3 regions of the Jeotgalibacillus marinus genome follow, and region 3 is predicted to be linked to each of the others. Evidence: predicted binding sites of a transcription regulator. Region 3 holds the regulator's gene; each other region holds the start of a gene.
What was found. The regulator LexA, encoded in region 3, represses DNA repair genes until DNA is damaged. The targets are predictions, from matches to a motif close to CGAACATATGTTCG.

Region 1: a site for LexA is predicted at 2,108-2,121, ahead of recA (recombinase RecA). Genes of this name have one in related genera too.
Region 2: a site for LexA is predicted at 2,216-2,229, ahead of AB1471_RS00575 (Y-family DNA polymerase). Genes of this name have one in related genera too.

Annotation. Positions count from the first base shown of each region.
Region 1 is NZ_JBFMIA010000003.1:57,905-62,200, reverse strand. Features, by position in the region: gene AB1471_RS05420 (competence/damage-inducible protein A) at 1-1,194, shown strand, start outside; gene AB1471_RS05410 (DinB family protein) at 1,454-1,918, shown strand; gene recA (recombinase RecA) at 2,223-3,260, shown strand; gene rny (ribonuclease Y) at 3,533-4,296, shown strand, end outside.
Region 2 is NZ_JBFMIA010000001.1:103,157-107,452, forward strand. Features, by position in the region: gene AB1471_RS00560 (iron-sulfur cluster biosynthesis family protein) at 1-218, opposite strand, end outside; gene AB1471_RS00565 (CDGSH iron-sulfur domain-containing protein) at 336-551, shown strand; gene AB1471_RS00570 (YolD-like family protein) at 595-924, opposite strand; gene AB1471_RS00575 (Y-family DNA polymerase) at 928-2,202, opposite strand; gene AB1471_RS00580 (YqzH family protein) at 2,449-2,640, shown strand; gene AB1471_RS00585 (carbohydrate ABC transporter permease) at 2,782-3,603, opposite strand; gene AB1471_RS00590 (carbohydrate ABC transporter permease) at 3,603-4,296, opposite strand, start outside.
Region 3 is NZ_JBFMIA010000011.1:12,031-16,326, reverse strand. Features, by position in the region: gene tkt (transketolase) at 1-748, opposite strand, end outside; gene AB1471_RS11880 (DUF896 domain-containing protein) at 987-1,220, opposite strand; gene AB1471_RS11875 (YneB family resolvase-like protein) at 1,308-1,958, opposite strand; gene lexA (transcriptional repressor LexA) at 2,417-3,037, shown strand; gene AB1471_RS11865 (sensor histidine kinase) at 3,491-4,296, opposite strand, start outside.

The DNA.
Region 1 (4,296 bases), on a different contig from region 3:
AATGCGCAATTTTTATCTCAGCAGCTTGCTGAGATGGGGACGGATGTATATCGTCATCGCGTCGTAGGTGACAACGCTTCGCGACTTTTAGATGAAATAAAAGAAGCTGAAACACGTGCAGACCTTGTGATTTTAACAGGTGGATTAGGCCCGACAAAAGATGATCTAACAAAAGAAACGATCGCACAGCATCTTCAGCTAGAATTAGTGTCACATGGACCATCCCTTCAGGCAATCGAACAATTCTTTGTTAGTGCAAATCGTGTGATGACTGAGAATAATCGAAAACAAGCACTTGTTTTGAATGGCAGTGATGTATTTATCAACCATCACGGCATGGCACCTGGAATGCTTGTCACACATAACCAAACGGTGTTTGTGTTGTTGCCGGGACCTCCACGTGAAATGAAGCCGATGTTCCAAAACGATGTCGTGCCAAAGCTGTTAACAATATTTGGGGGCGGTAAGCCTGTTCGATCTCGTGTGTTGCGTTTTTTTGGCATTGGAGAAGCAGAGCTTGAGTCACGTATTGAAGAACTGATTGACGCGCAACATAACCCTACAATCGCTCCTTTGGCTTCAGATGGTGAAGTTATGTTGCGTCTTTCCGCAAAACACGAAAATAAAAAGGAAGCCATTTCAATGCTTGATCACACCGAACAGCTTATTAACGACGTTGTTGGTGAGTATGTGTATGGGAAAAATGATGAAACATTGCTTCTCAAAGCAGTTTCACTTTTAAAAGAACAACAAAAGACGATTGCGGTTGCGGAAAGCTTGACTGCAGGTTTATTCGCTTCTCAAATCGCTTCTGTCCCTGGTGCTGGTTCTACTTTACTCGGTGGCGTTGTGTGTTATACGAATAAAGTAAAACATCATCTTGTGGGTGTCCCACAAGACATCTTAGATACCCATGGTGCGGTAAGTGAAGCCTGTGCGATTGAGCTTGCTTCACGTATTCGAACGCGCCTTAAATCTGATATTGGCATTAGCTTTACAGGTGTCGCAGGACCAGAGCCGCTTGAGGGACAGCCACCTGGTACGGTTTGGATTGGCCTTTCTTTTAGCGATCGAGAGCCATTTGCTATTTCGCTTAAACTGACAGGAGAACGCAATTACAATCGTATTCGTACAGTTAAGCACGGATTTTTTCAGCTTATTCGATTATTAGAAAAAGAAACATCCTCTTCTTAAATGTGAAGAGGATGTTTCTTTTTAAAAAAGGTTCTGTTAAATAGCACTGTTTATATTTGAATAAAACGAACAGTTGTTCTATAATAAGGTAAAAGGACGAGAGTGAGTGGTATCGGGCGTTGAAGGAAATTATTTAAGAAATTGAAAAACTAAAGATGGGTAGACTTGCACTCACTTCCATTCGAATAATGTTGTTCGCTTTGGTAAGTATTCAGTCAAAGTTGGAATGAAAACAATAGAGCGTCACAAGGGGGTACATATGAATTGTAAAAGCGCATTACACCAAATTGAAGTAGCCGTAAAAACAGTTATTGAAATGATTGGCAAAATGAAGGAAGAAGATTTTAAAAAAACACCTACATCTAATAAACATTCTATCGGAGAGTTGTTAGAACATATTGCAGTGATTTGCGAAGCTGATTGGCGTATTTCAAAAGAAGCAACCCAAGAAGAAATGGAAGACTTTTATTCTGGAGTATCTTATAAAACCTTAGATTCGATAAAAGATGGTTTGCTTGTCAATTTTGAAGCACTTAAAAATAATTATATGAATTTATCTGAAGAAGAACTTCTTACAGAAACTAGTTCACATTGGGGTTTGACATACACAAGATATGAATGGTTGTTAGAAATCTTAGCACACGTTTATCATCACAGGGGACAATTACACGCTATGCTTGTTCACTGTGATGGAAAAGACCCTAAAATTTTAATGTTTGAATAAAAAAACGAGAAAAAGGACTTCCAACTGGGGTTCTTTGATTTTAAACGATTATCAACATTATTGTTTAACAGAGCCTAAAAAAATAAATAAAGTGAAAAGAACAAAATCGGTTCTGAAATCGAATTGAAAACCGAATGACTTCTTTAGAGAAAAGGTGAAAATGACTCTATTTTTGATCGGTAAAAAAACCGAATAAATGTTCGCTTTTTGCTTGTTAAATGATTTAAAAAAGAGTATAGTATAGTTAGGTTATGAGATACCTCTCAGATAAAGATTGGTACCTTAGATAAAAGGAGGAATTTTTGTGAGTGAACGTCAAGCAGCCCTCGATATGGCGCTAAAACAGATTGAAAAGCAATTTGGTAAAGGGTCTATTATGAAGTTGGGGGAAAAGACTGATAGAAATATTTCAACTGTATCCAGTGGATCTATCGCATTGGATGCAGCGCTTGGAATAGGCGGATATCCACGCGGTCGTGTGCTTGAAATATATGGACCAGAAAGTTCGGGTAAAACAACTGTCTCGCTTCACGCCATTGCAGAAGTTCAAGCAAATGGCGGTCAAGCAGCGTTTATCGATGCGGAGCACGCGCTCGATCCTGTGTACGCTAGCAAACTAGGAGTTAATATCGATGAGTTACTACTATCCCAACCAGATACAGGGGAGCAAGCACTTGAAATTGCTGAAGCGCTTGTTCGAAGCGGTGCAGTTGAAATTATTGTTGTCGATTCTGTTGCAGCGCTAGTTCCAAAAGCAGAAATTGAAGGAGAAATGGGAGATACTCACGTTGGTCTACAAGCTCGATTAATGTCTCAAGCACTTCGAAAACTATCAGGTGCGATTAGTAAATCGAACACCATCGCGATTTTCATCAACCAGATTCGTGAAAAAGTAGGTGTCATGTTCGGGAGCCCTGAAACGACACCAGGTGGACGTGCATTAAAGTTCTATTCGTCGATCCGTCTAGATGTGAGACGTGCAGAAACATTGAAGCAAGGAAATGAAATGGTCGGAAATAAAACGCGTATTAAAATCGTCAAAAATAAAGTTGCTCCACCTTTTCGTATTGCCGAAGTCGACATTATGTACGGAGAAGGCATTTCAAGAGAAGGAGAAATTATCGACTTAGGTGCTGATGTGGACATTATTCAAAAAAGTGGATCTTGGTATTCTTATAATGGCGACCGATTAGGACAAGGTCGTGAAAACTCGAAGCAATTTTTAAAAGAAAACCCTGAAACTCGTCAAGAAATCATGATGAAAATTCGTGAGTACCACGGTATGGACATTGATCATGATGCTCCAGAAGACGGTGCAGAATTAAAATTAAATGATCAGTAAAAATCTATTTTTATCACTATTAAATTGATAGAAAAAGCAAAGAGTCTAATTCCTCTTTGCTTTTTTGTATAAATCCAGTAAAATAAAGGTTGCTTCGAATATTCTGTAATACCCTTGACAAGAAAAATTCACAGACTTAAAATTAAAATTGTATATTTTACAATTTTATTCGTTTGACTAGTTAAATTGCCTGGCCTTGTATAGTACTTTTTTATACTAGCCGACAAAAGGCAGGATCTGAAACATTTGAATAGCAAGGGGAGGTGAATACGATGGGACTATTTGATATCATCTCCATTTTGCTTGGCATTATCGTCGGTGTGTTTGTTGGTTATTTGATTCATAAATTCATGATGGATGCGAAAATCGGTGGCGCGAAAGGCTCTGTAGAACAAATCATTACAAATGGTAAACGTGAGGCAGAAGCACTTAAGAAAGAAGCGCTACTAGAAGCTAAAGATGAGAATCATAAGCTTCGTTCAGAGATTGAAGCGGAAATTCGTGAGCGAAGAAACGAATTACAAAAGCAAGAAAATCGTTTAATGCAGCGAGAAGAAAACTTCGATCGCAAAGATGATTCGATGGAGAAACGCGAATCATTGCTTGAGCGCAAGGATCATTCCTTGCATGAACGACAACAACATATTGAAATGATGGAAAGCAAAGTGGACGAGATGGTTCGACAGCAAGACCTTGAACTTGAACGTATTTCCAGCTTGACCCGTGAAGAAGCGAAGAGCATTATCCTTGATCAGGTGGAAAAAGAACTTGCTCAAGATATAGCGATCATGGTGAAGGAACAGGAAAATCGTGCAAAAGAAGAATCCGAGAAGAAAGCACGTGAAGTACTTTCGCTTGCGATTCAACGATGTGCGGCTGATCACGTAGCGGAGACAACTGTTTCTGTCGTGAATTTGCCGAATGATGAGATGAAAGGTCGTATCATTGGTCGTGAAGGGCGTAACATCCGTACACTTGAAACGTTAACAGGAATTGATCTTATCATTGATGATACGCCAGAAGCTGTCATTCTTTC
Region 2 (4,296 bases), on a different contig from region 3:
AAAACCATTTTTGATTTTTCTACTAAAACCTGCATGTTGTTCGTCTCGATGACTACATCTTCTTCCTCAATCACTTCATCAACATACCATAAAATCGGGACACCATTCATGACACAGCCTGTTCCTTCTGTATCATATTTTAGTTTCAAAAAACCACCCTTACCATTTATTTTTTCAAGAATTTTCTCTTTCGCTATTTCGGTTATCGTAATTTGCATTATGTCGTTCCTCCTTGTGGATCATAGTATAGCACGGACGTTTAGATTATTAGCGCATCTTGCTTTTTAAAGAAAGTTCCAGTAGGATCAAGGATAGTAAGAATGGGAGGAATTAAAATGGATAAGGTACAAATTAAGGTCATGGATAACGGCTCATTACGTGTAACAGGTAACGTTGAACTCGTTGATGTAGATGGCAATCGCTTCACTACAAAACCTACATTCTCATTATGCCGTTGCGGTCTCTCACAAAACATGCCATTTTGTGACGCTGCGCATAAAGGAAAGTTCGATTCTTGTGTTCGCGCAGAAAAAGCGTTGGCTGAAAAATAATATATGTACATACTCCCAGTCGATGTGGCTGGGAGTTTTTCAATTAAGTACGCTCAACAGACCGTACCGCAGATAGTTTGATGAAACGCGTCTTCCCGGTTTTCTCAAGCAGCTCGAGCGTTTGCGTAAATGGATCAATTTTCCTCACATATCCAGAGCACTTCACATACAAGTTTCCGTCATGATAGGTCATGTTGATCTTCACTTTTTCCTCTAAAGCAAGCACCAATACGTTGTTCCACTCTTCCATTTGCTGTTCATCCATATCCGCCTGCTGCTCGTATTGATCACTTTCTGCCCAGTTTCGTATCATTTTGACGTGCTCCGGCAACATCATGGACGTCCATTTAATCGTTCCTCGATCGCGTAGCATCCTCTAAACCTTCCTCTCTGTTGATTTGTGTCCACCAATGAGTGTGGCTCTTCTTCTTGATGTTCCTGCTTTCGTATAGGAGATGGCCCTTAGCAATGAGGCTGAACCATAGCGTTCGCGCACTGCATCCATCGTGTAACCGAGCTTATGTTGACGATCTCGGTTTGGATTAAATAAATCCATTTGCAAGGAGTGATCAGGCACAAGATTCGTCAACGAAATCGAAATTTTCCTGACCGGCTGTGGCTGCAGGTTTTCGCGAAGTAGCTCAAGACATAATCGGTAAAGCTCCATCGTGATCGCTGTTGGTTCGTGTAGCGAACGCGAGCGATGAAATGAATCGGCAGTTGCCAGATGACTATAGCCAACACCTAGATGCAAGGTACGCGCTGCTAAATGGTGTTGACGTGTTCTTCTTGCTACCTCTTCACACATTTCCAAAAGGACATGCTCAATTTCATGCAACTCTGTATAATCTCGAAGTAAAATTTGACTTCTCCCAAAACTAATTTGTCCATCCATAATCGGCGCACCAATTTCCGATAAATCAATGCCATGCGCATGGTGATAGAGCTGGTTGCCCATCACGCCAAATTCGCCCTCAAGACGTTCGAGACTGTGTTGCGCCAAATCCCCCACTGAAAAAATCCCCATGCGGTTCAAACGTTTTTCCATTCTTCTACCGATTCCCCACATCGTTGACAACGGCGAAATCGGCCAAAGCTTCGTTTTGACTTCGTCGTATTTCCACTCCGCAATCCCTTTACGCTTCGCTTCAATGTCCAAACACAGTTTAGACATCAGCATATTCGGTCCTATGCCAACGGCACACGATAAACCAAATTCCCGCGTCATATCATCGGTAATGTGACGTGCTACTTCCCACGCATCTCCCCATAATCCATTTGTGCCATCAATTTTCAAAAAACTTTCATCCACACTGTAAATATGAATGGATTCTTTCGGTACATAGCGATGGAACAGCTTTGTAATTTCAGTTGAAATACGTAAATATTGCTTCATATTCGGTTCACGAAGCTCAATCCGCTCATCACTTGGAAGCTCATGTAACCTCGAACCTGTTCGAATTCCAAATTCTTTTTTTAATCGCGGTGAGGCAGCTAGGATAACACTCCCCTTTTGTTTTTCATCTCCAACAATAGCGATTCGGCACGTCAGCGGATCCTGCCCCAACTCAACGGCGGTACAGCTAGCATAAAAACTTCGCATATCCACGCACAAAATTTGATGCTTGGGCATTGTTCCATAATCAATCATACACCTCACCACCAGAACGTTTGTTCTTATATTATCAGCGAATATGTGAAAAGACAAGTGGCATTTAATGGTGAAACCGAAGAAACGTACTGATGGAGAATAAATCGGCCCTGACGAGTAATAAATAAATTCCTACGGTGACTAAAACAAATCGCACCTCACCTACCCGTTCTTTAACATACCTAATTGAATTATTCGTTCATTAGACCCTATACTTATTTTAGAAACTAAAAAGCGAGGATGGCAATGGAAAAAAGATGGGTTAAAAAAGGGATCACAAGAGTGATGGCACAATACGGAAGAACTAGCAACGAACCGATTTCGCAACAAGATATGGATACATTAGTAGAGGAAATATTCGAACGGTACCACTCAGGAGAAGAAGGTACGCTCGATGACTGGCTTCATGATGTTGTGTATGGGTTTTTGACTGACTGAACTGGCTTGTCATCTGGTTCCCTGATTTAGGGGTGATAGGGTTGAGGGGTTTCCACTAACTTTCCAAATATCTATTATCCAGGTTAACGTACTAAACCTGGATAATAGCTTTCATTAAAGACTAATCAATCATTTTCTAACCTACCCCTTAACAGACCCCGCCAAAAGACCTCGTACAAAATACTTCCCTAAGAATATGTAAACAAGCAATGTCGGCAATGCTGCAATGAGCGCCCCCGCCATTTGTACATTCCATTGTACGATCTGACTTCCGGATAGATTCTGTAAGGCTACCATAATCGGTTGTTTGTCAGAGGTTGTGATCGTGACAGCAAATAAGAACTCATTCCATATGTTCGTAAACTGCCAAATCGCCACAACGACAAAACCAGTGATCGAAAGAGGAATAATAATATGTCTAAATATCCCAAAAAAGCCTGCCCCATCTATTTTGGCCGATTCGATCATTGAATCAGGAATATTCGCATAAAAGTTTCGAAACATCAATGTAGTAATTGGCAAGCCATATACGACGTGTACGAGAATTAAACCTGGTATTGTATTGTACAATTCAATCAAACGTAAAAACTGAATGACTGGAATTAAAATACTTTGATATGGAATAAACATCCCAAATAAAATGAACGTAAATATTATGTCAGAGCCTTTAAATCGCCATTTTGACAAAACATAACCATTCATCGCACCCAATAAAGCAGATAATAATGTGGCAGGGATAACCAAGTAAATGCTATTCATAAAATTCGGAGCTAAATTCGAAAAAGCTTCCGCATAAGAGCTAAAATCGATTGAAGTTGGCAAGGCCCACATAGTTGCAAGTGACACTTCATCTATTGGCTTTAAACTTGTAACTAGAATTACATAAACAGGCATTAAAAAGATTACTGCGAAAAAGATTAAAATAAAATATTTGAATGCTTTTCCAATACTAAACGACGCCATCAGTTATCACCCTTTCTACTACTCCATAAATATGGAACAATAAATACTGCCACTAAAAGTAACATGATAATTGCTATAGCAGCACCATTCGCATAGTAATTTCCTCTGAATGTCGTTTCGAACATATACACCCCAGGAACATCGGTTACAAAATTCGCACCTGATCCTGTCATTGCATAAATTAAATCAAATATCTTCAACGAAATATGGGCCATAATAATAATGACACTGACCGTAATTGGCATCAGCATCGGTAGAACGACTTTACGATAAACCTGAAATTCGCTCGCCCCGTCCATTCGTGCTGCTTCTCGTAATTCATCTGGAATCCCGCGTAACCCTGCTAAATACATCGCTAATGAGAAACCAGTCATTTGCCATACTGCAGCAATAACCACTGCAATAATCGCTACCGGCAAACCAAATTCAATACTTCCCCACTCAAATCCGGCTAGAATATTTGTATCAGTATACCATTTCGGTTGGATTCCAAAAACGCTTAAAAACTGATTAAATCCAGTAGACGGATTTAATAACCATTGCCATACTACTCCAGTAACAATAAAAGATAACGCCATTGGGAATAGAAATATATTCCGAAAAATGGCTTCCCCTTTTAGCTTCTGATCGATTAAAATAGCTAAGCTCATTCCAATGACAATCACCAAGCCAATAAATAAAATAGTAAAAAAT
Region 3 (4,296 bases):
CAATCACCGTTTTAATTTCAATCATCGTTGGACGTGTTGAATCCGCTTTTGCCTGTTTGATTGCATCAGCTACTTCGCCAATATCATTGCCATCGTTTACACGAATGTACTGCCAATTGTAAGACTCAAAACGCTTTTGAACACTTTCTGAAAATGAACGATCTAGATCACCATCGAGTGAAATGTCGTTAGAATCATAAAGCACAACAAGCTTGTCCAATTTCAAGTGACCAGCCAAAGATGCTGCTTCAGAAGAAACACCTTCCATCAAGTCGCCATCTCCACATAGTGTATATGTATAGTGATCAACCACATTATGCTCTCCGCGATTGAATTTCGCTGACAAATGACGCTCTGCCATTGCCATCCCTACAGCCATACCAAGACCTTGCCCAAGTGGACCAGTTGTCGCTTCTACTCCAACCGTATGTTTGTACTCAGGGTGTCCAGGGGTTTTTGATCCCCATTGACGAAAGTTTTTAATTTCTTCCATTGGTAAGTCATACCCTGAAAGGTGTAGTAAGCTATACAATAGCATTGATCCATGACCAGCTGATAAGACAAAGCGGTCCCGGTTAAACCAATCTGGATTTTTCGGATTATGATTCATAAAACGAGTCCATAGTGTATAAGCAAATGGCGCAGCCCCCATTGGAAGACCTGGGTGGCCTGAATTGGCTTTGTCAATCGCATCAATTGAAAGTGTGCGTACTGTACTAATCGCTAAATCATCCGTTGATGTAAACATACAAAACATCCTCTCTATCATCATTATACGTATCTATTGTACGCAAAAAAGCAGAGATGTACAAACAACTCGATAAAATTCCTTTTCTTAGACATTGTTGGGATAAATCACACTTGGGAAAAAACCGCATTCATCTCTACACGATAACGCTTACAAAATAATTAACTAAAATTTTTTTCCATACACGACAAAAAAGCCAGTTGAATGGCATTTTTGTCACGATATAAGTACGAAAGGTTTAATGCATGCGATTACGTTTTTGAACTTCTTTAAGCTTCGTTGGTGTGACATCCTTACCTTCTGGATCTAAGACGCGAACATTTTCAATAGTTTGCTTCATTGAACCACGAAAGGCAGACAAGTATTCTTGGCGAAGGGTTTGCTGTTCAACGGTTTCTTCCTTTGATAACCCTTCTCTTTTAGCTTTAGCCGATAATTCATTTATACGTGACATTTTTTTATTTGATAACATATAAAACACCCTTTCTAGAACTACTACAACGTTTATAATACATTGTATCGTACTAAAAATGTGTTGCTCTGACAAGAAATGTGCTTTTTATGTATCGATTTGCCTGTCCATGTATTCGCGAAAACGTCTATGTACTGTTGCTTTGGAAACATCATGACCTAAACCACGTAACGTAGCGGCAATTTCATGAAAGGTTAACCCATTTCTGCGCAATCGGAGAATTTCATCGATTGGCACGACGATTTTGTCACGTCCTTCTTTGTTCCCACGATCTTTTAAGTTTTTCTCGGGACGAAATCCACGTTCAACCGCACGTTTCATTCCTCTCTTGATTTTCAAATTATGAATTTTCCGTTGGTGTTCTTCTACCATACTAACAATCTGTAGAATCATTGAATCTGATTCTGATAGCTCCAGTTCACCATCGTGGCTAACAGAGAAAATTCGGATATCTTCCTTCATTAAAGTGTGAATCAGCGCAATTTTAGCATTCCCTCTTCCAATACGCGTTTCATCTTGAATAAGTATTCCATTCACTTCTTCTCTTCGTACTGTTTCAAGTAATGCGAAAACCCCATCACGATCTAAATCAAATCCACTTCCTTGCTCCCGTATTGTATCAACTATCTTAAATTGATTTCGATGGGCTAATGCCCTCAGTTCTTCTTCTTGACGTTCGAGTGACGTTTCTTGGGATTTTTTATCTGTACTCACGCGACAATAGATTACGACGTTCATTCTAACACCTCTAAACTACTACTATTATTTTTCGGAAGCCCGCTGAATCCCATCCTAGATAAATTGAACTTTAGTAGAGGTCGGCAACATAAGCTTTTCTCCTTATACTGATAGAATAGATAATAACTTGTTCTCAGAGATTATCCATTTATAAATTCATCGAAAGTGCCATTCTTACACTACTATTTGTAGATAACTGTTCTCACGATCATCCGTAAAAAAAGTTAGATAAAGTCAAAAAGCAAATGTACAACAATAAATAGAATAACATAGGAATCTTTTCATAAAGTAGCTATATTGAAACGACTATGACGAATATACGTTCGCAATTATTGCTAATATTATATACCGAACATCCGTTTTGTATCAAGCTAAAAATTCGAACTTATGTTTGTATTTTTAAAAAATTCATGCTATAATTACATAAGAATTCGATAGTCAAAAAGAGAGGTGCTCCCATGAAAAAATTATCTAATAGGCAACTTGATATTCTTGAATTCATTAAACGCGAAGTTCGCGATAAGGGTTATCCACCTTCAGTTCGTGAAATCGGAATGGCAGTTGGACTAGCTTCAAGCTCAACCGTTCATGGTCACCTAGCCCGTCTGGAAAGCAAAGGCTTGATTCGCCGTGACCCAACGAAACCAAGAGCGATTGAAATTCTAAACTTGGATGAAGATAGCATTCCTACACAAAGTGTTGTAAACGTCCCTATTGTTGGTAAGGTAACTGCAGGTTCACCGATTACCGCGATCGAAAATGTGGAGGAGTATTTTCCACTTCCAGAACGCCTAGCTTCTTCTGATGACACAGTCTTTATGCTAGAGATCATGGGTGATTCTATGATTGAAGCTGGAATTCTTAATGGCGATTATGTCATTGTGAAGCAACAGCAATCGGCGAACAATGGAGATATCGTTGTAGCCATGACTGAAGAAAATGAAGCAACAGTCAAACGATTCTTTAAAGAACATACCCATGTTCGATTACAGCCTGAGAACTCAACGATGGCACCTATCATCTTAAAAAGCGTTAGCATTCTAGGTAAAGTCATTGGCGTTTACCGTCAAGTTCATTAAGTGGACGTATAACTGGTAGCCTTGCCTTCAATTTAGAATCATGGGGTCCTCCTAGATATCAAAATAGGGGTCAATTCGTTCATGTATTGACACCCTCATCAAACCAAGAGGGCTCTTTCTAATTTCAAGTCCCCCAAAATCCTTCTAACTTACGGCTTGTGTAAAATGCATAAAATTTAACTTCTCGTCTAAATAGCATGAAACAATAGGTTTTGGTTGCAATCAGAATTCACAATATAGAATAAATATTGTTATATTTATTTTTATCAACAAATTTTTCATCAAATAGTATATTGTATATAAGTTGAATTAAATGTTTTGTCCAATATTGGCAGGAAAATATATGGTTAACCGTCGAATTAGACGCATCACTCTTAACCAACCTCTCCCCATAAAACTTCCGTACCGTAACCTTTTGTCATAATGATTATTACTCTTTTTGATAGTCTCTATCTATAGAGGAATGGAAACCGTAAAACAAGTCCCTTTCCATTCCTCACTTTTGACGTCTATTTTGCAGCCATGGAGTTCGATAATCTTTTTTACAATTGACAGCCCAAGCCCATTTCCTCCACCTGAACGGCTTCTTGCTTTATCGACCATATAAAATCGGTCAAATACATACGGCAAATCTTCTTTGGGAATTCCTCTTCCGGTATCCATTATATGAACGAGAACAGCTAGACCAGTGTTTTCCATTTGAACAACAATCCGATTGTTATCACCTGAGTATTTAATAGCATTCGTAATCAAATTTTGCCAAACATGTTCAAATAAATCACGATCGACCATAACACGGCAAGCTAGCAGATCAAGTTCAATGTCAAGATTTTTTTTAATCCATAACGGTTCAGTCACGAGAATTATTCTACGCAGCTGTTCATCTAACCGATACTCAACCGGATGAAAAGGATGATTTTCTGAATCAAGCGAAGCAAGCCGAAGCAAATGGTCACTGAGCTTTGAAAGTCTTAATGTTTCCTGATAAATAATATCAAGGTGCTCCTTTTGATGTTCCACGGGAATGACTCCATCCCTAATTGCACGTGTAAAACCACGAATCGACGTAATGGGACTCTGAATTTCATGGGAAACATTACTGACAAAGTCTTCACGCATTTTATCAACTTTCTGAATTTCACTTGCCATATGATTAAAGCTGTCCATCAATTCCCCGATCTCATCTTTCCTTCTATGTTTAAGTCGAAAGGATAAATTCCCCTTCGCCATTTCTTTTGCTGCGCTTGTCAGTTTTTTCA